DNA from 2 places in the Absicoccus intestinalis genome. Region 2 is predicted to be linked to the other one. Evidence: a T-box and tRNA genes for the amino acid it is inferred to sense, from the RefSeq annotation. Region 2 holds a T-box; the other holds one or more tRNA genes.
The links. A T-box is a leader RNA that pairs with one kind of tRNA and senses whether it is charged. The one in region 2 lies ahead of metG (methionine--tRNA ligase), so its partner is inferred to be a tRNA-Met.
Positions count from the first base shown of each region.

Region 1 (12,146 bases), on a different contig from region 2:
ATAACATTTCTGCATATGCATCCCCATTTTTTGCTCGATTGCTAACTTCTAAAGCATCTGAAATGCCTAGGTGACTGACAAATCCACCACTTTTTGTACACAATTGACGAACTTCTTTTAAATCTTTTCCTTCACAATATTTTAATAATTCGGCAACACCAATTTCTCCACAACGAGTCGGAGCCATCGGGCCTTCTCCACCGACAATGTCAAAGCCGTCTATCATTTTTCCTTGACGATGTGCAGAAATCGAAATGCCTCCACCAATATGACATACTATAAAGTTACATTCTTCATATTTTCTGCTCATAGACTCTGCGTGGCGTATGGCTGTTTCTTTTAAATTTAAAGCATGAAGATGAATGGTTCGATAAACTCCTTTAATACCTGTCATCCGCGCTAAATCTTGTAACTCATCCACATCTGGAGGATTGACCACAAAAGAAGGAACATTTATTTCTTTCGCATATTCATAAGCCAGTTGAGGTCCTAGTATCGCTGGATGTTGTACACCATTGGCTCCACGAGAAGCATGATCTAAAACTAAGTCATCAATTTCATACGTTCCCCCATCCATGGAGAGTAGTCCTCCACCACGTCCAACAAAAGCATCCACATCGTTTAATGAAATATTGTTTTCTTCTAATAAAGTATCAATTGTTTCTTTACGATACTCAAATTGATCGGAAATGGTTTTATATTCGGCTAATTTATTCGCATCATGGCTCACATTTTTTGAAAATAATTCTTTATCATCTTGAAAAAGGGCTATTTTTGTCGATGTAGAACCAGGATTAATTGTAAAAATTTTATATGATTTCATACATTCTCCTCATTCTTTCTGAAAATATAGGAGGAACAGAATATATAATGTTCCTCCTATTCATTTTCAATTCTGTTTTAAAAAGCTCTTATTGATTTTGATATTTTGCTTCTTCTTCTTTTACAAAATTAGGTTTTGCTAAGAATACGAAGCAAATTAAACCAATAATCATCAAGATCGCTCCACTAATGTAAGGAATACGATAGCTTCCTGTTTTCCCCGCAATCATTGCGAAGAATGCAGGTCCTATAGCACCAACAATTTGAATAATAGGTTGAATAATTCCATAACCATTCGCAAAACTATCACCAAATTCTTCAATACATAAGGAAGCAGGCCAGTTAGCAGCACCACCAACAACGACTCCGATACATGCTAAAGATAACCAAACACAAACCACATTTCCGGCTAAGTTTAATACCATTGCTAAAGCACCAATTACATATGTAGTACAAGCGGCTTTACGGGCACCAATTTTTTGATCAATTAATCCAGAAATATAAGAACCAGGTAAAGCCAATAAACCAGATGCTAACATCATCATACCTGCAGTACGTTCATCGAACCCAATTTCAAGAAGTCTTGGATACAATTGGACCATCAATCCACTCGCAAATAATAATTGTATGCCGAGTGTAATACCATGTACCCAAACTTGAGGTGTTGTTAATAATTTTTTCGTTGTCCAAATACTATCCTTTTTAGTACCCTCTTTTTTCTCTTCATCCACTTCTCTAAATTCACCATTATCCGGTGTAAATCCTTTATCTTTTGGATCATCAGAAATGAATAGAATTAAAATAATAGCTGCAACAGCTGCAATTGCCATAAATGGAAGGAATCCACCAAGAGGTCCCATAGATTTATAACCTGCATTATAAATCATAGCAGCAATACCAGAACATAAAGGAATACCCATGGTAACAATTCCCATCAAAATACCTTTTTTCTTAGGGAACCATTTTGCAATAATGACTGGTGACAATTGATATCCAATCGCACAAGAAATAGCATTCGCAAATACTAAACATACCGCAAACATCCCTAAGTTTGTAGTTACACCTAGTCCAAGCATTGCAACTAAATAAATAACGAAGCAAATTAAACTTAATTTCTTAGCTGAATGTTTTACGGATAATTTACCAAAAACAAATCCAGCAACGATATTTCCTAGACTTCCCAAAGAAATCAAACTGATCAAAAATGTAGCACTCCATCCACGTAATCCGGCTAAAATTCCAGATGCAGAGTTCATGGCACTACCCACTGCTGTAGCGGTAAAGTATGCAAGGAATGCATAAATGATCAACGCCCAGCCTTTTCCATACCCTTTTTTCTTAACTTTTGTGTTTTCCATTATCCTTCTCCTGTTTTAAGTATTCCAAACTTTTATGGCCGCCTTCTCTGTTTGTTATCCTTTACGCTTTTATCATAATTAGTAATGAAATCGTTTTCATTTTCTAAATTTCCTCTTTTTAAAGGAAATTTTTTGAGTATATTTTCTAAATTGTTAATCTTGGTGTTTGCAATTACTTTACATGTTGATTTTCTGTAACTCTCATCTGTATTTTACAGTGGACATCCATCATCATACGCATTGTGATAGAATTCATTTATTTGAAAATCTTTTATATACCGTGCTCAGGGCATAATAAAAGCACAACCTCATTACTTAGATCGTGCTTTTTAAATTTGGTGTTTTATTTTCCAATCCAATCAACCATATGATGCTCTTCCAGCCAATCAAATTCTTCAAGATCTAATTTTTTCCAAGGGCTAGGATTTGCATCTGTAGACATAGGGCAATGCTTATTCAAATAATCTCTTGCTTCTTTTTCATTTGATGGATCGAAACCTAATTTTTTAGTAATGCTTTCTAATGTGATCATTTATCCATATTTCCCCTTTTTCATCTAATATAAGAAAAAGCATCATTCCATCTGATGTGATTGATTTCTTTTAATATATACCAGTAACATTTATATATCAAAAAACCTCATTTCTAGTTGGAAACAAGGTCAATGCATTATATCGATATGAATCATAAAAAAAGTCCCCAGACGAATCTAGGGACAATCTCTGATGAATGGTGGTCTCAGCCGGAATCGAACCAGCGACACAAGGATTTTCAGTCCTTTGCTCTACCGACTGAGCTATGAGACCACATGGTTGCGGGAGAAGGATTTGAACCAACGACCTCCGGGTTATGAGCCCGACGAGCTACCAGACTGCTCTATCCCGCGATGTGACAAATGGCGGAGAAGCTGGGATTCGAACCCAGGCGCCGCGCGAACGACCTACCGGTTTTCAAGACCGGACCCTTCAACCACTTGGGTACTTCTCCAAGGAGATTCTTTTGTATATTGGTGGACCCTGTAGGACTCGAACCTACGACCCGCCGGTTATGAGCCGGATGCTCTGACCAACTGAGCTAAGGGTCCAATTCAACTCGTTGGTGGCTGAGGTGAGACTCGAACTCACGACCTTCCGGGTATGAACCGGATGCTCTAGCCAACTAAGCTACCCAGCCAAAAAAGTTTAAAGAAATGGTCGGGACGGCAGGATTTGAACCTGTGACCCCTTGATCCCAAATCAAGTGCACTACCAAGCTGTGCTACGTCCCGATACTCATTAAAAAATGGCGCGCCCAGTAGGAGTCGAACCCGCAACCTTTTGATCCGTAGTCAAACGCTCTATCCAATTGAGCTATGGGCGCATATTTATTTTTTACACTTATCAGTGCCTTAATAATATAACATAGCCTTTTACTGAATGCAAACATTTTTTAAAAAAACTTTTTTTATTGAAATCCATTTTAAATTATGTTTCAATGTTCATGTAATAGGGAGTAACCGGCAAATATGCACTTATGGCGTCAACCACGAAATTTATTTCCGCTGTAAGTTTAAATGGTGAGACTATTGTATATCTTTTTTGATATACAATGGTCTCACTTTTTTATTCGGGAGGTATCGCATATGAAAGACTATTACTTAGAAAAAAAAGCACAAATAGAAAAAGATCTCAATTCCGGGCCACAAGGCTTATCCGCTGATGAGGCTACTTTACGTTATCAACAATATGGTCCGAATGTCTTAGAAGAATCAAAGAAACAAACAACCTTTCAGGTCTTTATCTCACAATTTAAAGATCTCATGGTCATCATTTTGATCGTGGCTGCTCTGATTTCTGCTTGTATGGGCGATATTGAAAGTACCCTTGTCATTTTGGTCGTCCTTATATTAAATGCTGTACTTGGTACGATCCAACATATCAAAGCAGAAAAATCACTGGCTTCCCTCAAATCCTTATCTTCACCAACCGCAAAAGTCTTTCGCGATGGCCAAATGATTGAAATTCCATCGGAACAAGTCGTACCAGGTGATGTCATGACCATTGAAGCCGGTGATATGGTCGTAGCCGATGGACGTATCCTAGATATTCATTCCCTTCAAGTGAATGAATCGAGCTTGACGGGTGAATCCACCAATGTGGACAAAGCCGATGTTGCATTTGATCATGAAGTCCCTCTTGGTGATCGCTTAAATATGGTCTATTCGGGATCGTTGGTCACTTATGGACGCGCCACGATCCTAGTGACTGGCACCGGCATGGAAACTGAAATTGGTAAAATTGCTTCCTTGATGAATGCCACCAAAGAAAAGCGTACACCACTACAAATCACTTTGGATGACTTTTCTTCTAAACTAGCCATTGTGATCATGATCATCTGTGTCGTGATCTTTGGTATGCAAATATTGCGTGGCCAACCATTGATGGATTCTTTATTGTTTGCGGTAGCCTTGGCAGTTGCTGCGATTCCTGAGGCTTTAAGTTCGATCGTTACGATCGTACAAGCCATGGGAACACAACGAATGGCCAAAGAGAATGCGATCATCAAGAACTTAGCTGCGGTTGAATCGTTGGGATCCGTATCGGTCATTTGCTCCGATAAAACAGGAACTTTGACCCAAAATAAAATGACAGTGGAAGATATATATGTAGGTGATCAAACCTATACAGCGGATACGCTCGATCTTCATAATCAATTGCATCGTTATCTTCTTTATGATGCGGTATTGAACAACGATTCCTCCCTAGTCGATGGTAAAGGAATCGGTGATCCAACCGAATATGCTTTATTGGAAATGTATCGAAAAGTACCTGGTATTCAAATTGATGAAGACACCATTTCATTGACGGAAAGTCAGTTACGTGATGCCTTAGATCGAATGGAAGAAGTTCCATTTGATTCAGATCGTAAACTGATGAGCACAAAATATAAGATCCATGGTGTTTCTACCATTTTGACCAAAGGAGCTGTGGATGTTTTACTCGATCGTTGTCAATCCATTCGTTTGGATGATGGCATTCATCCCATGACACCCGAAAAAAAAGAAAAGATCCTTGCCAAGAATCAAGCTTTTTCCGCATCCGGACTACGTGTACTTGCCTTTGCTTATAAAGAAGACGATGAATCACTTTCCAAAGATACCGAATATGGTTTTACATTCCTAGGTTTGATTTCCGAAATGGATCCACCTCGTGAAGAATCCGTAATGGCCGTTGCACAAGCAAAAAAAGCTGGCATTCGAACAGTTATGATCACAGGGGATCATAAAGTAACGGCAACGGCTATTGCTCGTCGTATTGGTATCTTTGAAGACGGAGATATGGCCGTAACGGGTCTAGAATTGGATGCGATGAGTGAGGCGGAATTGGATCAAAACATCGAAAAGATTTCCGTCTATGCGCGCGTTTCTCCTGAAAACAAAATTCGTATTGTGGAAGCATGGCAGAGAAAAGGTCGTATCGTATCAATGACCGGTGATGGTGTCAACGATGCACCGGCCTTGAAAAAAGCCGATATTGGTGTGGCCATGGGTATTACGGGTACCGAAGTATCCAAAGATGCAGCCAGCATGATCTTAGCAGATGATAACTTTGCGACCATCATCAAAGCCGTTGCGAATGGTCGTACCATTTATGAAAATATCAAAAATGCGATCCTCTATTTATTATCTGGCAATTTATCAGCAATTATTACCGTTGTCTATGCCTCAATCTTAGCTTTGCCAGTACCCTTTAAAGCGGTTCAATTGCTTTTTATCAATTTAGTGACTGACTCCCTGCCTGCCTTGGCCATTGGTATGGAACCAGGCGCTAAAGATATTTTGAATCGAAAACCACGCGATCCAAAAGCCGGATTTATGGACCGTCCCTTTGTTCAAAAATTCAGTATCCAAGGCGCTTTGATTGCTCTGGCTGTCATCGTCGCCTATCAAATGGGTCTACAAACCAGTGCTAATGTAGCTTGTACCATGGCTTTCTCTACCCTGACGTTGGCCCGTTTGTTTCATGGCTTTAATTGCCGCAATGAACATAGTATCTTCCGCTTGGGTTTCAAACACAATTGGTATAGCTTATATGCCTTCTTGTTGGGTGTTTGTTTCTTAAGCTTGATCTTGTTTATACCTGCTTTACATAGCTTATTTTCGGTTACACCATTGACCATGCAACAAACATTATCAATTGGCGGTTTGGCCATTCTCCCAACGCTCTTGATCCAATTGGTCAAGGTTATCAAAGAAAATCAATAAGTATCAAAAAGACCGATGGTTCAAGTACCATCGGCTTTTTTGGGTATTTCTCTTCTTTCCCTTCGTAAAAGAGTTATACGCTACTCCCTATTTATGCGAACTTCCCAGTTTTCCTGCCATACGCTCAGATTTCATGGCTTGAAGATCATCCAGATCAATTTCTTCACTTTCCAATTGGGGCATCATGACTAAGACACCTTGGCAGATAGCTTTTTCATAGGGATACACAATGTATTCGGTATCATCAAATTGGTCAACAACATCGGCTTTCGCAATGACAACTGGCTTATCATTCACATTTGTGATGGGGGCCATATATTCACCACGATAGCCCGAATCAATGACACCTGCTCGTTGTGCCATTCCTTTGGTTCCGGTGGAGCCACGTTCTTTTAAGATCATGACATAATCAGAATCAAAGGCACTAGCTACGCCCAATGGCACCAATTGTGTATGTGCAGGTGCAATTTCTAAATACTCTTGTTCGAAACATGGATACAAATCATAACCTGCATCTTCCCTTCGTTTGGTAGGAATGATTGCTTCTTTTTTCACTTTTGCCCAATATAATTTACTCATTTTTTAACCACTTTCCATATTCTTTGACCAACGCATCCAAAGACCAACGTGCATTGGCCGCCGATGTCGATGGACATGGGATACATTTCAATTCCGGATACGTTTTCTTCATGGTCTGATAACTGACTTGGCCATTACACAAAATTCTTTCTATGGTTGGATATTCTTTTAAAAAAGTCGGAATATCGTTGGGTTCAATGGCCTTGATCGAAGCATCAGCTGAACCAATGCGTTGACAAGAACGACAAGAATCCCAAAGTGCAATTGAATGATCGGCTAATATTTTTTTCTTGTCTTCTAATGTCTCGATAGGTTGTTGATAGATACGAGCCAATACTTTCCAGAAACGATTGGATGGATGGGCATAATGATAGCCTTTTGCCAAACTTTCTACACTCGCAATGGAACCAAGAATCAAGATCGTATCCTGTCCATGAACGACTTGGCCCAAGCCTTCTATTCTTGACATACACCAATCAGATCATAGTTTTTCGCATCGGTCACTTTTACTTGTACAAAACTGCCCAATGGAATATCTTGATTCGCCGTAAAAATCACTTGGCCATCCACTTCATCGGGGGCATCGGCTTGGGATCGACCTCGATAGCGACCACTCAAGGCTTCTTGTTCTTCTACCAATACCTCAACGATAGAGCCAATTTTGGCTTTATTTTTTTCAAAAGAAATCTGTTCCTGTACCTGCATCAACTGGGCAAGTCGTTTGTCCATGATTTCTTGTGGGACTTGACCATTCATACCATACGCTGGCGTATCTTCTTCTTGCGAATAGGTAAAGGCCCCCATTCGATCCCATTGGATTTCTTTCACAAAATCCATCATTTCGTCAAAATCTTCTTGTCTTTCACCAGGGAAACCAACGATCAATGTCGTTCGTAATGTGGCATCCGGGAACATCTGACGAATTTTTTGGGTGATCGCTTTGACTTCTTCATGAGAAGAGCGACGATTCATGCGTTTCAACATGCGAGTCGATGCATGTTGCGTAGGAATATCAAAATAAGGAACGACCTTTTTACTTTCTTTCATCGCAACCAATACATCATCCACAATTTCATCGGGATACATATATAAGATCCGGATCCAATGGAACCCCGGAATTTTATCGATTTTCCGAATCAGGTCTCCTAGCTTATATTCACCATAATTATCCAATCCATATTTCGTGGTATCCTGCGCAATTAGGGTCAATTCTTTTACCCCAATGGAAGCTAGGAAAGTCGCTTCTTTCACGATATCTTCCATCGTCCGTGATTTTTGTTCACCCCGAATCAAAGGAATGGCACAATACGCACAATGATTGGAACATCCATCACTGATCTTGATGTACGCTTGCCAAGGATTTCCCGTCAACACACGCTCACTTTTTGAAATCAAGGATTGATCCCCTTGACCAAGAAGAGGACGTAGGCGATCGGCTAATTTATCATAATCCCGAATCGGAATGATCGCATCGACTTCTGGAATTTCTTGTTCCAACACTTCTTGATATCGTTGAGCTAGACACCCACACACGATCAATTTTTTTAATCCCTTTTCTTTATATTTTGCCATCTCAAAAATCGTTTGGATCGATTCTTCTTTGGCCGAAGCAATAAAGCCACAGGTATTGACAACAATGGCTTCCGCTTGTTTCGAATCCGGTACAATTTCATGGCCTTCACTTTTCAACATGGCCATCATATTTTCAGAATCAATCAGATTTTTGGCACATCCCAAAGATACAAATCCAATTTTCATTCTTTGTCATCCTTTCTACGATAGACCATGCGTCCTTCTAAGGCAAAGACACGCGGGCCAAATTTACCAGGTTCCGTGGTTTCTTGGCTTGCACGCATCATAAATAAACGGGCATCCAAATCATCAATGATCGATAAAACTTCAGCTTCCGGGATCATGGGTGAAACGGGCGAACCAAATTCTTGTTTGCCATGATGCGATAAGATCATATGTTTCAATAATAAAATCGATTCTTCTTTTTCTTTTCCTAATTCATGAGCCACTTCATCGATGCAACAATTCATGATGCTGATATGACCCAATAGGTTTCCTTGTGCCGTATATTCTGGCAAGACAGGTTCAGAAAATTCCACGATCTTGCCCACATCATGCAACAGAGTGCCACTAATCAATAGATCACGATCTAAATATGGATATTGATTGGCAATTTGGTCTGCCAAACGCGCCATGCTTAACGAATGGTAAGCCAATCCACCGACAAAATTATGATGATTCCGCGTAGCTGCTGGATAGGTATAGTAATCCTTTTGATACCGCGAAATGATCGTTTCCGTTACCAATTTTAACGTTTCATTTTTCATCGAAGATATGTATTCATGCACTTTTCGCTGCATTTCACTTGCTTTCATAGGTGCCTTGCGAACATAGTCCGTGATATTTTCTTCGGGATGCTCAATCAATTTTTGGATACGAAATTGTAAGGCATTGCGATATAAGATCACATCACCCATGGCTTCTACGACCATGCCCACTTTATATTGATTGGCTTGTTCTTCGGTCAGGTTCCAGAATTTGGCATCCATGACTCCACTTGCGTCCTCTAAGACCATGTTTAAATACGGTGTTCCTTTATTGGTCTTGCTTTGATCACATTTAGAAATCATACACAAGATCTTATATTTTCCTGCATCTTTTATATCTTTAATCATTTATTTCCTCCAAGGCATTTTCTATTTGCGAAGCCGTGAATCCCCTTCGCATACAATACAAACGCACTTTCTGTAATTTCTCATTTTCATCCAGTGCCTTATTTCCATATAACCGTTTGGCTTTGGCAACCGCTTGTTTTAAAGCTTCGTTTTCATCGGTATCAATTTCAATCGATTCACCAACGCGATGCGCAATATCTACAGAATAACCTTTTTTGATCAATTTGTTGGTCAGGCTTTGTCGCATCATACGTTCCGATTGCGCTTTGATGCCTTTTAATAAGCGCTTCGCCATTTCGGTGGCATTCACTTCTTCATCCGTATCGGACAATTGATCCAAGGCTTGTTCCAACAATTCACCACGAATCCCTGCTTTTTCCAATTTTTTGCGGATCATTAATTTATTTTGCCCATAACTATGCCAGACCAAAGCTTTTTCCATCGCATATTGTCGATCATTGATCAAGCGTGCATCTTCAAAATTACGCACGATCGAGCGACTGGTTTCAGCATCTAAGTTGAGTCGTCTTTGACAATACTGCAAAATTTCATAACTCGAATAATCCGCTTTGGACAAATGTCTTTGCACCTTAATGACGGATTCGTAATAACTTTGCATATTGATATAATTCTCAACGGTATAAGCATCTAGAATCGTATTGACAGACACTTTCAGATCAAAGAAATCATCATCTGGAATCTTGATCTTGATGACTTCTTCATCTTGTTTGCGTTTCACATTTAATTGGACAAAATCACTCTGCAAGAAATCAATCTTAACAACTTGATAAGCCATATGATAATCATCCATAGCTTGTTGATAAACCGCTAAAACTTTCTGCGCAAACAATTCGGTATCATAGGCTTTTGTTTTGGCTTCACACAGCGGGGTCATCGCTTTCCGTTTGGATGTCGATTGACTAAAGAAAACTTCCCATTTTTGAGCCAATTCGTTAGCATCATCAAAATAATAGCCGGTCACACCTTCGTCAATGAGGCCATCTAAGACTTCATCTCGACGGCCAAATACGGGCAGTCCTGTAGCCAAAGCTTCTAAATAGGTCATGCCTTGGGTTTCTGATAAGGATGCCGAAACGAAACAATCAAAGGCGGCATAATAATAGGGAATCTTTTCTTTGGCGATCTTGCCTGTAAAATGGACACGATCACGAACGCCTAAGGTATCGGCTAATTCATGATAATATTTTTCATCGGTTCCAGCCCCAACGATCACTAGCTCCAACAAGGGATCTTTTGAAAGGGCCAAGGCTTCAATCGGCATTTCAATGCATTTTTCTTTCGCTATACGCCCCACAAAAACAACCGCATGATGATCCGCTGGAATCTGCACCGATTGCCGTACCGCCTTTATTTTTTCAGGGTCTAGATTCGACATCTTATATTCACTCAGATCAATGCCCGTAGGCACAATATAGATCGGGGTCGTGACCCCATAAGACATTAAGGCTTTCTTGGTCTTATTGCTTGGCGCAATCACCGCCATCGGTCCATTACCGGCTACTTTCGATAGAAAACGAACAATTCGTTTCGTGGTATGATCGACCGATTCAATTTCTCGTGGATTGACATAATGAACATAATCTTCATACAGTGTATGATAGGTATACACCAAAGGGATATTATATTTTTTAGCCATTTGTCGAGCAAAGAGACCAATACCAATTTCGGTATGCACATGAATGATATCCAAATTCATTTTACGAATATAGTTTTCACCCATGACTTGAATGGGACTGGAAATCTTATATCCATACATCTTTTTCCATTCAATGCCTGGTAAATGCAGGATATGATTTTTTTCATCGTATTCAATGGTCATCCCTTTATGGTTTGAAATCACAAAAACGGTGTGTCCTAGTTTTTCCAGGGCGCCTTTTAAAGTCGCTACACTAGAGACAACACCATTGATATCAGGTAAATAAGCATCGGAAAATAGGCCTATGCGCATTAGGATACCTCCTTTTTCGTTTGTCGATCATAATAGTTGCGCATGATGATGAAGATAATTGCGCCAATAAGAACGACAACATGATACGTAGAGAATCGCCACAAGATCATGACCGCGCCCGTTAGAGAACCCATCAATCCTCGAAATAATAAGGTGAAAACCACTTCAGTTCCACCACTGGCTCCGGGAATGGGGATAAAACTATTGGCGATGATCACAAAACTAGAAAGTGCGATCACATCCAATAATTTATTGATCGGAATGGAAATATGCAAAGCCCACGCAATCGCATAAGGCAACGAATACAAAAGGGTCAGACGAACAACGTTGATCAGTGTGCATAAAATGATGCGTCGTTTATCTTGCGATAGGGTTTTTGCTTCTTTGGTGAATTGGGTCACCTGAATGGTCCAAGACTCCACAATGTGTTCTGGGTCTTTGATAAATTTGAATCGTCCCATGAATTTCGCAAGTTTCCCGGTCAGACG
Region 1 is NZ_JALBUS010000002.1:73,329-85,474, forward strand. It holds gene buk (butyrate kinase) at 1-823, opposite strand, end outside; gene MOZ64_RS01505 (MFS transporter) at 912-2,180, opposite strand; gene MOZ64_RS01510 (hypothetical protein) at 2,524-2,712, opposite strand; tRNA gene MOZ64_RS01515 (tRNA-Phe) at 2,911-2,986, opposite strand; tRNA gene MOZ64_RS01520 (tRNA-Met) at 2,990-3,066, opposite strand; tRNA gene MOZ64_RS01525 (tRNA-Ser) at 3,077-3,167, opposite strand; tRNA gene MOZ64_RS01530 (tRNA-Ile) at 3,188-3,264, opposite strand; tRNA gene MOZ64_RS01535 (tRNA-Met) at 3,277-3,353, opposite strand; tRNA gene MOZ64_RS01540 (tRNA-Pro) at 3,371-3,447, opposite strand; tRNA gene MOZ64_RS01545 (tRNA-Arg) at 3,463-3,539, opposite strand; gene MOZ64_RS01550 (cation-translocating P-type ATPase) at 3,802-6,423, shown strand; gene MOZ64_RS01555 (dCTP deaminase/dUTPase family protein) at 6,511-7,002, opposite strand; gene MOZ64_RS01560 (DNA-deoxyinosine glycosylase) at 6,995-7,471, opposite strand; gene rimO (30S ribosomal protein S12 methylthiotransferase RimO) at 7,459-8,760, opposite strand; gene MOZ64_RS01570 (3'-5' exoribonuclease YhaM family protein) at 8,757-9,689, opposite strand; gene MOZ64_RS01575 (glycosyltransferase) at 9,682-11,658, opposite strand; gene MOZ64_RS01580 (lysylphosphatidylglycerol synthase transmembrane domain-containing protein) at 11,658-12,146, opposite strand, start outside.
Region 1: it encodes a tRNA-Met, which carries the amino acid that the T-box ahead of metG (methionine--tRNA ligase) is inferred to sense. The anticodon was not compared.

Region 2 (12,146 bases):
GTCCAAGTATTGAAGATAAGCTTGTGCGGTTTGCGGATAAGCCTCGTCATCAATTGTTCTTAGAACCGGAATCTTTGTCGATGGATACAACGTATGTGCAAGGTTTTTCGACGTCTATGCCGATTGATGTACAAGAAGAAATGGTGCATTCTTTGCCTGGTTTGGAGCATTGTACGATTAAAAAATATGCCTATGCGATTGAATACGATGCTATTGATCCTTTGCAGATGAAGCCAAATATGGAAAATAAAATTGTCGAAAATTTATTTACGGCAGGTCAAGTCAATGGTACAAGTGGTTATGAAGAAGCGGCAGGTCAAGGATTGATGGCGGGGATCAATGCGGCTTTAAAAGTCGATGGAAAAGCGCCCTTTGTGTTGCGTCGAGATCAAGCATATATTGGTGTCATGATCGATGATTTATGCACCAAAGGAACAAAAGAACCTTATCGTTTATTGACAAGTCGTGCGGAATATCGCTTGTTGTTGCGTCATGATAATGCGGAAGAACGCTTGTTGGAACTAGGCTACCAAATAGGTTGTGTATCGAAAGAAAGGTATGATCAATATTGTCAAAAGCGAGAAGCTGTGCAACAAGCCAAACAAGTTTTATCACAAACGCATGTGAAAGCCGATCAAGCACTGAATACCTATTTGACTTCTTTGGGATTTACGCCAACCGATCGTGGTATGAAGGAAATTGAATTATTAAAGCGTCCTAAAGTGACGATTGAGGGTCTTTCATCCATTACAGGTGTCAATTTTGGCCATTTTATGAATCAACATATTGAAATTGATGTAAAATATAAGGGGTATATCGAGAAAGCAAAGCGAGATGCCCGGCATCTACAAGAAATGGAATCTGTTGCCTTGCCAGAGGATTTGGATTATGCGCATATGGACAATATTTCTTTAGAGGCACGACAAAAATTGGATGCTGTTCGTCCACAAACTTTAGGGCAAGCAAGTCGTATTTCAGGAATTAATCCGAGTGATATTGCGGTATTGGCAATGAAAGTTCGATAGGAGGAGCATATGGCCAGATCTCATAATAAGAAAAAGCGAAGAAGATTATCACCGATGTTAAAGCTGGCTATGGTTCTTTGCGCCGCTTTGATGATTTTTTCTGGTTTTTCCGAGTTAAAAACGATGTATGATCTGCATCGCAGTATTTCGGATACGCAGCAGAAGCAAAGTGCTTTAAAGGCTGAGAAAAAAGAATTGACGAAAAAGAAAAAAGATTTATCGGATCCTGATTATATTGAATATATTGCCCGAGGCAAATATCTTGTAACAAAAGAAGGAGAACAAGTATTTAAATTTTCTAACGATGATACGAACAACTAAGGAAGTGGCATTTTAGCCACTTTTTCTATGGGAGAAAGGATATAAAATATGACAAAATCAATTCAGATCCATAGTCGTGTTCTTGCAGAGTATGTAGAACAGCATGATCTATATCAAAAAACAGAAAATGGTGAATATACCATAAATGAAGATGGTTTTGCGAAGCTTCTTCGTCATTATAATGAAGATCTATTACGTGCCTATTTTTCGATGGGAGTGCCTTTAGAATATCGTTATTTTGAATCAGACGGATTGGTTTATGATCGAATGAACAAAAAAGTTACGATCAATCAGCAAGAAATAGCTTGTACACCAAGTGAATTACTCTTATTGGAAGCATTTCTACAAAATGCCCATATTGTATTGACCCGTGATATTTTGATTGATTTATTAAGTCATTCCAAAGCTGAGATCCAAGATAATACGTTGAGTGTATTTATTATGGGACTTCGTAAAAAAATTGGCAAAGAGCGTATTGGTGTTCGCAAAGGAATTGGATATTATTGGGTAGGCAGTGTAAATAAGCGAAAGTAAATTTTAAGCATCCGTAAATACTTGATTTTTCCTTCGAATCGTTATATCTTAATACCAATTGAAAGTTTGGGAGGACAAATATGAACAGTTTCAATTCTGAAGCATTATTTGTTGAGCGCTTTAAAGAAACAACATCTGACATGTATGGCCGGGATTTTGAAGATACATCAAATGTAGAACGATATTTGGCTTTAGGAAATATGATCCGTGAATATGCCAACAGCAATTGGAAAGCAACAAAGAATGCCGTCAAGAAGCATCAGACAAAGCAGTTATACTACTTTTCGATGGAATTCTTAATGGGTCGTTTGTTGACCAGCAACTTAATGAACTTAGGTATCTATGATACAGTGAGTCAAGGATTAAAAGAATTAGGCATGGATATCAACGATTTAGAAGAAATCGAAAGTGATGCCGGATTAGGAAATGGCGGTTTGGGACGTTTAGCCGCTTGTTTCATGGATTCTCTTGCTTCCTTGAATTATGCAGGAAACGGAAACTGCATTCGTTATCGTTATGGATTATTCAAACAACGTATCGAAAATGATGAACAAGTAGAGATGCCAGATTGCTGGTTAAAGTATGGCAATGTTTGGGAAGTATGGAAGCCATATCATGGTGTTCGTGTTAAATTTGGTGGATATGTAGATGGATATATCAATGACAAAGGAAAATTTGAGACATTCCATCATCCAGATTTTGTTGTCCGGGCTGTACCTTATGATGAACCAATCATTGGGTATCATACCAAAACAACCAATACCTTACGTTTGTGGGATGCGGAAGTCGATGAAGATACAGCACCTACCGGAAATTTAAATGAATACTTAGATGATGTCACCGCATTGACGGCGAATGTATATCCAGATGACTCTACGCCAGAAGGCAAAGAGCTTCGTTTGAAACAAGAATATTTCTTTGTTTGTGCGGGACTTTCACAAATTATAGAAAGTCATTTACAAGTATATCCATCTTTGGATAACTTACCAGACAAAGTCGCCATTCAATTGAATGATACGCATCCGGTATTGGTCATTCCAGAACTTATGCGTATTCTATGTGATGAATACGATTATGAATGGGATGATGCATGGAAAATTGTCAAGGGAACCGTTGCATATACCAACCATACGGTCATGGCGGAAGCATTGGAAAAATGGCCACAACAAACGGTACAAAAATTGTTACCACGTATTTATATGATCATTGAAGAAATTGATCGTCGTTGGAAGTTTGAAGTGGATCATCTTGGTTTATGTGCCATTTATCCAAATGTTGCGGTATTGCGTGAAGGACAAGTTCATATGGCCAACTTAGCCATTGTTGGTAGTCATAGTGTCAATGGTGTTGCGAAACTGCATTCCCAAATCTTGGTGGATGATGTATTTAAAGATTTTGCGACCATTGAACCAAATCTTTTCAACAACAAGACCAATGGAATTACGCATCGTCGTTGGTTGATGTATTGCAACCCACAATTAACTAGTTTGTTGGAAGATACCATTGGTGATGCCTTTAAAACAGATCCAGAAAAATTACAAGATTTAATGCCTTATGTAGAAGATCCAATTCTTCAACAAAAATTCATGGATGTGAAGAAACAACGCAAACAAATTTTGGCCGATTATGTCAAGAAGACAATGAATATTGATATCAATGTCGATTCCATTTTTGATTGTCAGTCCAAACGTTTACATGCATACAAACGACAATTATTGAATATCTTTAATGTCATGAATGTATACATGCATATGAAAGAGGATCCAAATTATCGTATTTATCCGAGAACGTTCTTCTTCTCGGCAAAAGCGGCACCAAGTTATTATTTAGCGAAAGAAATTATTAAATTGATCAACATTGTAGCGGATCGTGTAAACAACGATCCAGAAACCAATGAATTCTTGAAGGTTGTCTTTATTCCTAACTATTCTGTATCCGTTGCCGAAATCTTGATTCCTGCAGCCGATGTTTCAGAACAAATTTCTACCGCTGGTAAAGAAGCAAGTGGTACGGGAAATATGAAATACATGATGAATGGAGCGTTGACATTGGGAACTTTAGATGGTGCCAATGTAGAGATCGTTGATCAAGTAGGAGAAGAAAATGCGGAAATCTTCGGTTTACATGTTGAAGATATCAACCATTTAAAACACGAACAAGCCTATCATTCTTGGGATTATTATCGTACACACGATGAGATTCGCCGGGTCATTGATTCTTTACGTAATGGATATTGGACAAAGGATCCAGATGCATTCCGTTTGATCTATAACGATATCTTGACGCAAGGGGATGAATTCTTTGTATTGGCTGATTTTGGGGCTTATTCCCAAGCGCAAAATCATGTGGAAGCGCGTTATCGCGATACCAATAATTGGGCCCGTACGATGTTGATCAACATTGCGAAATCGGGTTATTTCTCAAGTGATCGTACCATTGAAGAGTATGCAACCCAAATCTGGAACTTGGACAAAGTTACATTCTAAGGAGCTCCGGCTCCTTTTTTTATTTGCTAGACGTCTATGGATTTTTAGGGTAGAATATGGTAATGAGTGATAGGAGGGTGATCATGAAGTTTTCATTAAAACAGGCCATGGCTTCCGTATTGATTTCATCTTCGATGATAATTCCAATGGCAATGCCCATTCATGCGGAAAGCACAAGCACAACACCAATCACAGAAGTAAAGATCGAAACTCCAGAAGATTTTATAAAGTATTGTTTAAGCAATAAAAAAATAGTGGACAATAAAACCGTTTATGAAGCCTTTAAGGCTGTGGATGATACGAACTATCAGACGATCCTTGATAGTGAAACAACCTATCAGGAATTGGCTAAGGATGATACCAAAAAAGAAGCCATCGATGCATTGATCAAAAAGAATACGGAAAATGCGTATCCAACGTATGATTCTTTGTTGAAAGCAGCGAAGGATAAGGATGCAGCAATCAAAGCACAACAAGAAGCCGAAAAGAAAAAGCAGGAAGAAGAAGCGACGCAAGAAAATTTGTCAACATCGAAAGAAACATCCTCGCCATCGAGTACACCAACTCATTTGACTTCGAACGAAGCTTTGTCGCAATCAACTACGCAAACCCATTCGCCATCAAACGAAACGACTTCGTTATCGAGTACACCAACAAGTGAAGGAACTTCACAACCGAGTGCATCGTCTTCGCAAGAAACAACGACGGATTCACAACCAGAGACCAATCGTTCGAATGAAACGGAAAACCGTTCCAATGCGGCAACGAATCCATCTTCTTCAACCAAACAAGAAGAGAACACCGCAACAAAACAAGATGAACAAGCAACGGTCGTTGAAAATACCCAGCCTTTGTTGAATACGCAAACCGTGGTATTTACCGGTTGTGCAAACCATGTCAAAGTGACGGTATATGCACAAGCGGGGGCGTTTGAGCAAGGAACCCAAATGGTCGTTATTCCTTTGGATACACAATCGGCATTGGCCGATGCGAAAGCTGTCTTAGGTGAGAATGTGGATCAAGCCATCAGTGTTGATATTTCCTTTTGGAAAGATGGCAAAGAGGTCGAGCCTCGCAAAGCGGTAGAAGTCAAATTATCGACGGACCAATTTGATGCCGGAACCAATGTATCGGTTATTCATGATTCTGGTGATGGTGATGTAAAAAGTGTCGGTACGAGTGATAATGCGACAGAAGTGACCATTTCAACGAGTGCCTTTTCACCATATACAATTGCTTCTGAAAAAGTGATCGAACCAGTCGTGGTCCAAGCGCAAACAAGTACATCTTTATCAACCACAACACAAAAGGTCACACCAACAACCACTACACCAACGGCAACGAATATTTCTGAACAAGCATTTAACGTTGTGATCAAAGAGAAAACAAGTGCTTCCACAACGGCACAGGCATTTGTGAATACCTATTTGACCAGTTCCACAGGTGTTGTTTATGAGCGTGCCAATTATACCAATTATCAACGCATCTTAAGTTCCAAATCAGCATGGGATCGTTTGAGTGCCTCCGAAAAAATTCAAGTGAATTCGATCTTGACCAAACGTATCCAGAAGACCTATACCAAGCTTTATAATGAAGCCAAAGCGATGGATGTACCGACAAATGTCAATACTGCGGTAGCGAGTCAATATGTATCTTATACAGTATTATGTGGCATGGCCATCATTGGTATGATTTCCGTTCGTAAGAAGATAAAAAGTGAATAGCTTTTGACCCACATGATTGAATGTGGGTTTTTCTTTTTGTATAATAGGACAAGAAAGGTTTTTGACTGATGAGCGATAGAAATAACGATAAGATCGATTTGTCTCGTACCTATTTTTTAGCCAAATCGAAAGCATATAAACATGGTGGATACAAACAAGCAGAATTTTTAACACGAAAACATGCGGATTTTGTATCTCATCTTTTTGCGTTTTTGATTGATTTGAACATCTGTTTGCTCCCTGTTTATATATGGGTCATTGAATTTTTGTTGATTTTATGTGGTTTGATTCCACCAAACTTTTTTGATTTACTCTTTTATTTAATGTATGCTTTGCTATTTGTGACCAGTATTTTAGGATTAGGTATTTTTACCGCCTATACCCATGGACAATCTTTTGGTTATGTCTATACCAACTTGAAATTAGTAGACAAAAATAAACGCGAAGTTTCTGGTTTATTTTTGATCCTACGACAAGCCATTGGGTTTGGGATCCCACTGATGGTCATTGGTTATTTTTTCCAAGTCCTTGGTATGCTTGGTTGGTGGGGCATCAATGCAATCTGTGTTTGTGCAACACCACACCAACAAACGCTGGCCGACTTGTTGTTTAAGACCATGCCTGTTCATGAACCACCGATGTCGGAGGAATTGGAAGAAGAAACAGAAGCCTTTATTGAAGAACCGGTCAAAGTGGTAAAACAACCCACACCTTCTCCTTCGATTTCTGCCGATCTGGTTTCTCCCATTGATCTTCATTTGCGATCCAACTATAGTGATGATGGGTATTATGATGTAGAAGACTTATTCAAACAAGCTTATCAACTGCATATGGAAGTCATTTCCATCACGGATCATAACTGTGCCCGTGCCAATGCAGCGGCGGTTCGATTTGCACCTATGTATAATATTCAATATATTCCGGGTGTTGAAATTGATACCCAATGGCATGGCCATCGCGTTCGTATCTTGGGTTACTACATTGATTGGACCAAGGATATTTTTGATGAGATCGAACGAAATTCGCTTATGCGAGAAAAACAAGTCTCCATTGAGCGTACGAAAAAATTTGAAGATTTCTGTGGTATCCACATCGATGTCGAATCATTGATGCAGACTTCACGTTTCCAAACGATCACAGCACAGGATATCACGAAGATGGTTTTCCATAATCAACGTGTTCGTGAATTGTCCTTTGTGAAAAAATATTTGGAAACATCCAAAAATGAAACACAGGCCCGTCGTCGTTTTACCCGGGATGTGTTTGGCAAAGGTGGTCCTTGTTACGTTTCTGCCAATTATCCAGCGTTAGAAGACATGGTAAAGGCCATTCATGATGCAGGCGGTATCGCCATCTTATCGAGTTGGAATATGGATCATATTCCGGATGAAGACATTGAAGCGATGATGGAACTGGGAATTGATGGTATTGAATGTTTTTCACCACGTATTCGACAAGCAACGATGACTTCCTTATTGCGAATTGTAAAAAAACACAGTGCGTTTGTGACTTGTGGATCGGATTTCCATGGTCCAACACGTGCAAAATATAAAATGGGACATTGTTGCTGTCCAGAAAAAGCATGGCCACTGGTACGAATCTTATCGGAAGCGCTCAAGTAAAAGAGTTGAGAGTTTGTATGAGTTGCCGTATAATGATACAAAGCGATGAAAAGTAGAGTACATATGGAAATTTTGTAGAGAGTTCTTGTTTGGTGAAAAAGAATAAATGGAAGTATGGAAAATGGACTTGGAGCTTTCCTTATGAATGGTGAGTAAGGAACGTGACCCTCGTTACGGGTTTGAGGTGTATCTTTGATACATGAACTAAGGTGGTACCACGAGCTTTCGTCCTTGGATGAAAGCTCTTTTTTTAAGGAGGAATGAGATATGGAAAAGAAAGGACCTTATTATCTAACAACGGCGATTGCCTATACATCGGGTCGTCCACATATCGGCAATACCTATGAAATTATTTTATCCGATGCGATTGCACGATATAAACGAGCCGAAGGATATGATGTATATTTTCAAACCGGTACGGATGAACATGGTATAAAAATTGAAGAAAAAGCCAAAGAAGCAGGCATTACGCCACAAGAATTTGTGGATCAAGTAGCGGGCCAAATTCAAGCTAACTGGGATTTGATGAATGTAAGCTATGATTATTTTGTGCGTACAACCAACAAAGATCATGAAAAAATTGTTCAAAAAGTATTTAAGAAATTGTATGAACAAGGTGATATCTATAAAGGAGAATATGAAGGTTGGTATTGTACGCCTTGTGAATCATTCTGGACCGAATCCCAACTTGTCGATGGTTGTTGTCCGGATTGCGGACGTAAGGTCGAGAAGGCCAAAGAAGAAGCTTACTTTTTCAATATGCAGAAATATGCACCACGATTGATCAAATATATTGAAGAGCATCCCGATTTTATTCAACCCGAGTCCCGTCGAAATGAAATGTTGAATAACTTCTTGCGTCCTGGTCTACAAGATCTATGTGTATCTCGTACTTCTTTCACTTGGGGCATTCCGGTCGATTTTGATCCAAAACACGTGATCTATGTATGGATCGATGCTTTGTTCAACTACATTACAACTCTGGGATATGATCCTTATTTAGACAAGCAACCAGAAAAGTTTAAAAAATTTTGGCCAGGCACACATATCATTGGTAAAGACATCTTGCGTTTCCATACGATTTATTGGCCAATCTTCTTAATGGCGTTGGATCTGCCTCTGCCAAAGAAAGTGTTTGGTCATCCTTGGTTGTTGATTGGCGAGGACAAAATGTCCAAGTCCAAAGGAAATGTGATTTATGCCGAGGATCTTGTGGATGCCTTTGGCGTTGATGCGGTACGTTATTATTGTTTACATGAAATGCCATTTGCCCAAGATGGCACCATTACGTGGCCTTTGGTCGTTGAACGTATCAATAGTGATTTGGCCAATATTTTAGGTAACTTAGTATCTCGTACGATTGCGATGTCAAATAAATATTTTGATGGACAAATCACCAATCCAGGTGTTTCTGAACCGGTGGATCAAGAATTGATCGAATTGGCCGAAAATACCTTAGCTAAAGTCACCAAAAAGATGGATGATTTCCATGTTGGTGATGCTTTAGATGAAATCTTTACTTTATTGCGTCGAACCAATAAATATATCGACCAGACAGAACCTTGGGTCTTAGCCAAAGATCCCGCTAAACAAGATCGATTAGCCACTGTTATCTATAACTTATTGGAAAGTATCCGTTTCAGTGGTGTCTTGTTGTCGAGTTTCTTACCAGAAACTAGTCAAAAGATCTTGGATGCGCTACAAACACAACAACGCGATTTTGATTCCTTAGCCACTTTTGGTCAATTGGAAACAGATCATCAAGTGATTTCCAAGATGCAGCCATTGTTTGCGCGAATCGATGAAAAGAAGTTCTTTGCCCAAAAACCAGTCAAAGAAACAAAAAAGGTGGAAGAACCAAAGATCGAAGTGGACGATTTTGCGAAAGTGGAATTAAAAGTAGGAACGATTGTTTCGTGTGAAAAACATCCAAAAGCGGATCGATTGCTGGTTGAACAAATTGATTTGGGCAATGAGACACGGCAAATTGTGAGTGGAATTGCCAAATATTATCAGCCAGAGGATCTGGTTGGTAAACAGGTAATCGTTGTGACCAACTTAAAACCAGTCAAATTACGTGGAGTCGAATCCAATGGTATGATCCTTTGTGCAGCGGATAAGAAGCATTTATCGATTTTAAGTGTCGATCAACCGATGCCAAATGGCACAAAAGTTTCATGACACGGGAACAAAAAGCTTTATTTCAACAGCTACAACTAGCGGGTCTTGGTCTTGTGATTGGGCTGGTTGGATTTTTTCTCGATCATGATGAACTGGTATGGATTGGCTTGGTTGTATTGGCATATGGCTTGATCCGAACTTGGTTTCTTGCGAAAATCATACAGAAAGCGAAAGACGAATGATCTTTCGCTTTTTTAGTTAAATAGGTCAAACTGTCTAGTTGTCAAAAGAAATGAATCATGTTTAAATAGGATATGCATTATCAAGAGTCGGAGTAGAGGCCTAGCTCTGAGATCCCGCACCAACCTGTTTGTAAGAGGCAAATAAGGTGGTCCAACTAGATCCGATAAGAAGTATATGCGAAAACCATACTTCTTACGAGTATGTTTTTTTATATGAGGAGGAAAAATGAAAAACTACATCTTTACTAGTGAAAGTGTGACCGAAGGTCATCCGGACAAAATTTGTGATTTAGTTGCCGATTCGATCGTCGATGCAGCACTTGCACAAGATCCCTATTCCAATATGGCCGTTGAATGTACGATCAAAGACGATTTTGTATTGATTTATGGCGAAGCGAACACCAAAGCCAATTTGGATTATGCCAAGATTGCTTTGGATACCATTCGTGAAATTGGATATACAGAAGAATATCATGTCCATGTGGTCGTGAACCAACAATCACCAGAAATCCATAATGCGGTCAATGGGGATGAAATTGGCGCTGGTGACCAAGGTATCATGTTTGGTTATGCTTGTGATGAAAGCGATGAATATATGCCTTTGCCCATTTATTTGGCGCATAAATTAGCCCGTCAATTGACCAAAGTACGTCGTCAACATCCAGATGTCTTAGGTCCAGATGGTAAGACCCAAGTCTCGGTTCAATATGAAAATGACGTACCAAAACGAATTGATACGATCGTAGTTTCTACGCAACATAGTGCCGATGTGACACAAGATCAAATCAAAGATTTGGTCGTAAAAGAAGTGATCGAACCTTCCATTGATCCAGAAATGTTAGATGAAAACACCAAATATTTGATCAATCCATCGGGAAGTTTTGTTGTGGGTGGTTCTTTTGGTGATAGTGGAACGACCGGACGTAAAATTGTTTGTGATACCTATGGTGGAAAGGGACACATTGGTGGTGGATGTTTCTCCAGTAAAGATCCAACCAAAGTGGATCGTAGTGCTGCTTATTATTCTCGTTATGTTGCCAAATCAGTGGTTGCCAGTGGTTTAGCCCACAAAGCAGAAGTGGAAGTGGCTTATGCCATTGGGAAAGCCGATCCTGTATCTTTAAATATTGATACATTTGGAACGGGAAAATATTCGGATGAAGAAATTTTAGACATCATCAAAAAGAATTTTGATTTCCGCGTGGGTCATATCATTGATGAATTGGATCTTCGTCGCCCTATTTATAAGAAAACCGCTTGTTATGGACACTTTGGTGATCCTGCTTTCCCTTGGGAACAAGTTAAAGAATTGAAATAAAAGACATCCAACGATGTCTTTTTTTCCACTTTGAGTATTTGAATGTTAAAAAGTGAAAAAAGCGAGTATAATCAAAAAATACGTGGAGGTGCAACGATGTATCGAATTGGATTTGACATTGGCAGTACGACGATCAAAGCTGTTGTTTTGAATGAAAACAATGAAATCATGTATCGTAGCTATGAACGACATAAAGCGCAAGTACGTCAGAAGGCCTTAGATAAATTAATTGAATTACGAAAATATACCCAGGAACCATTCACATTTGCAATCAGTGGTTCCGGTGCCATTGGTTTGAGTGAAATGGCCGGTTTACCTTTTGTCCAAGAAGTATTCGCATCCGCTATGGCCACCAAGAAATTATATCCAGAAACGGATTGTGCCATTGAATTGGGTGGAGAAGATGCCAAGATCTTATTTTTTAAAGGAAGCATCGAACAACGAATGAATTCTCAATGTGCTGGAGGTACGGGTGCTTTTATTGATCAGATGGCGCAATTGCTCAATATGAGTTTGGAAGAAATGAATGAAGCGAGTCTTCAATATCATCGTATCTATCCGATCGCATCGCGTTGTGGTGTATTTGCGAAAAGTGATATTCAACCACTGATCAATCAAGGTGTTGCGAAAAGCGATCTCTGTGCGAGCATCTTTCAAGCGGTTGTCGGACAAACCGTGACATCTTTGGCACAAGGCCATAAGATTGAGGGTAATATCTTATTTTTAGGGGGCCCTTTATACTTCCTTTCGGGT
Region 2 is NZ_JALBUS010000010.1:56,735-68,880, reverse strand. It holds gene mnmG (tRNA uridine-5-carboxymethylaminomethyl(34) synthesis enzyme MnmG) at 1-1,025, shown strand, start outside; gene MOZ64_RS07565 (FtsB family cell division protein) at 1,035-1,346, shown strand; gene MOZ64_RS07560 (winged helix-turn-helix domain-containing protein) at 1,395-1,880, shown strand; gene MOZ64_RS07555 (glycogen/starch/alpha-glucan phosphorylase) at 1,961-4,366, shown strand; gene MOZ64_RS07550 (hypothetical protein) at 4,450-6,090, shown strand; gene MOZ64_RS07545 (PHP domain-containing protein) at 6,159-7,712, shown strand; T-box leader at 7,749-7,948, shown strand; gene metG (methionine--tRNA ligase) at 7,980-9,893, shown strand; gene MOZ64_RS07535 (hypothetical protein) at 9,890-10,075, shown strand; gene metK (methionine adenosyltransferase) at 10,302-11,393, shown strand; gene MOZ64_RS07525 (acyl-CoA dehydratase activase) at 11,490-12,146, shown strand, end outside.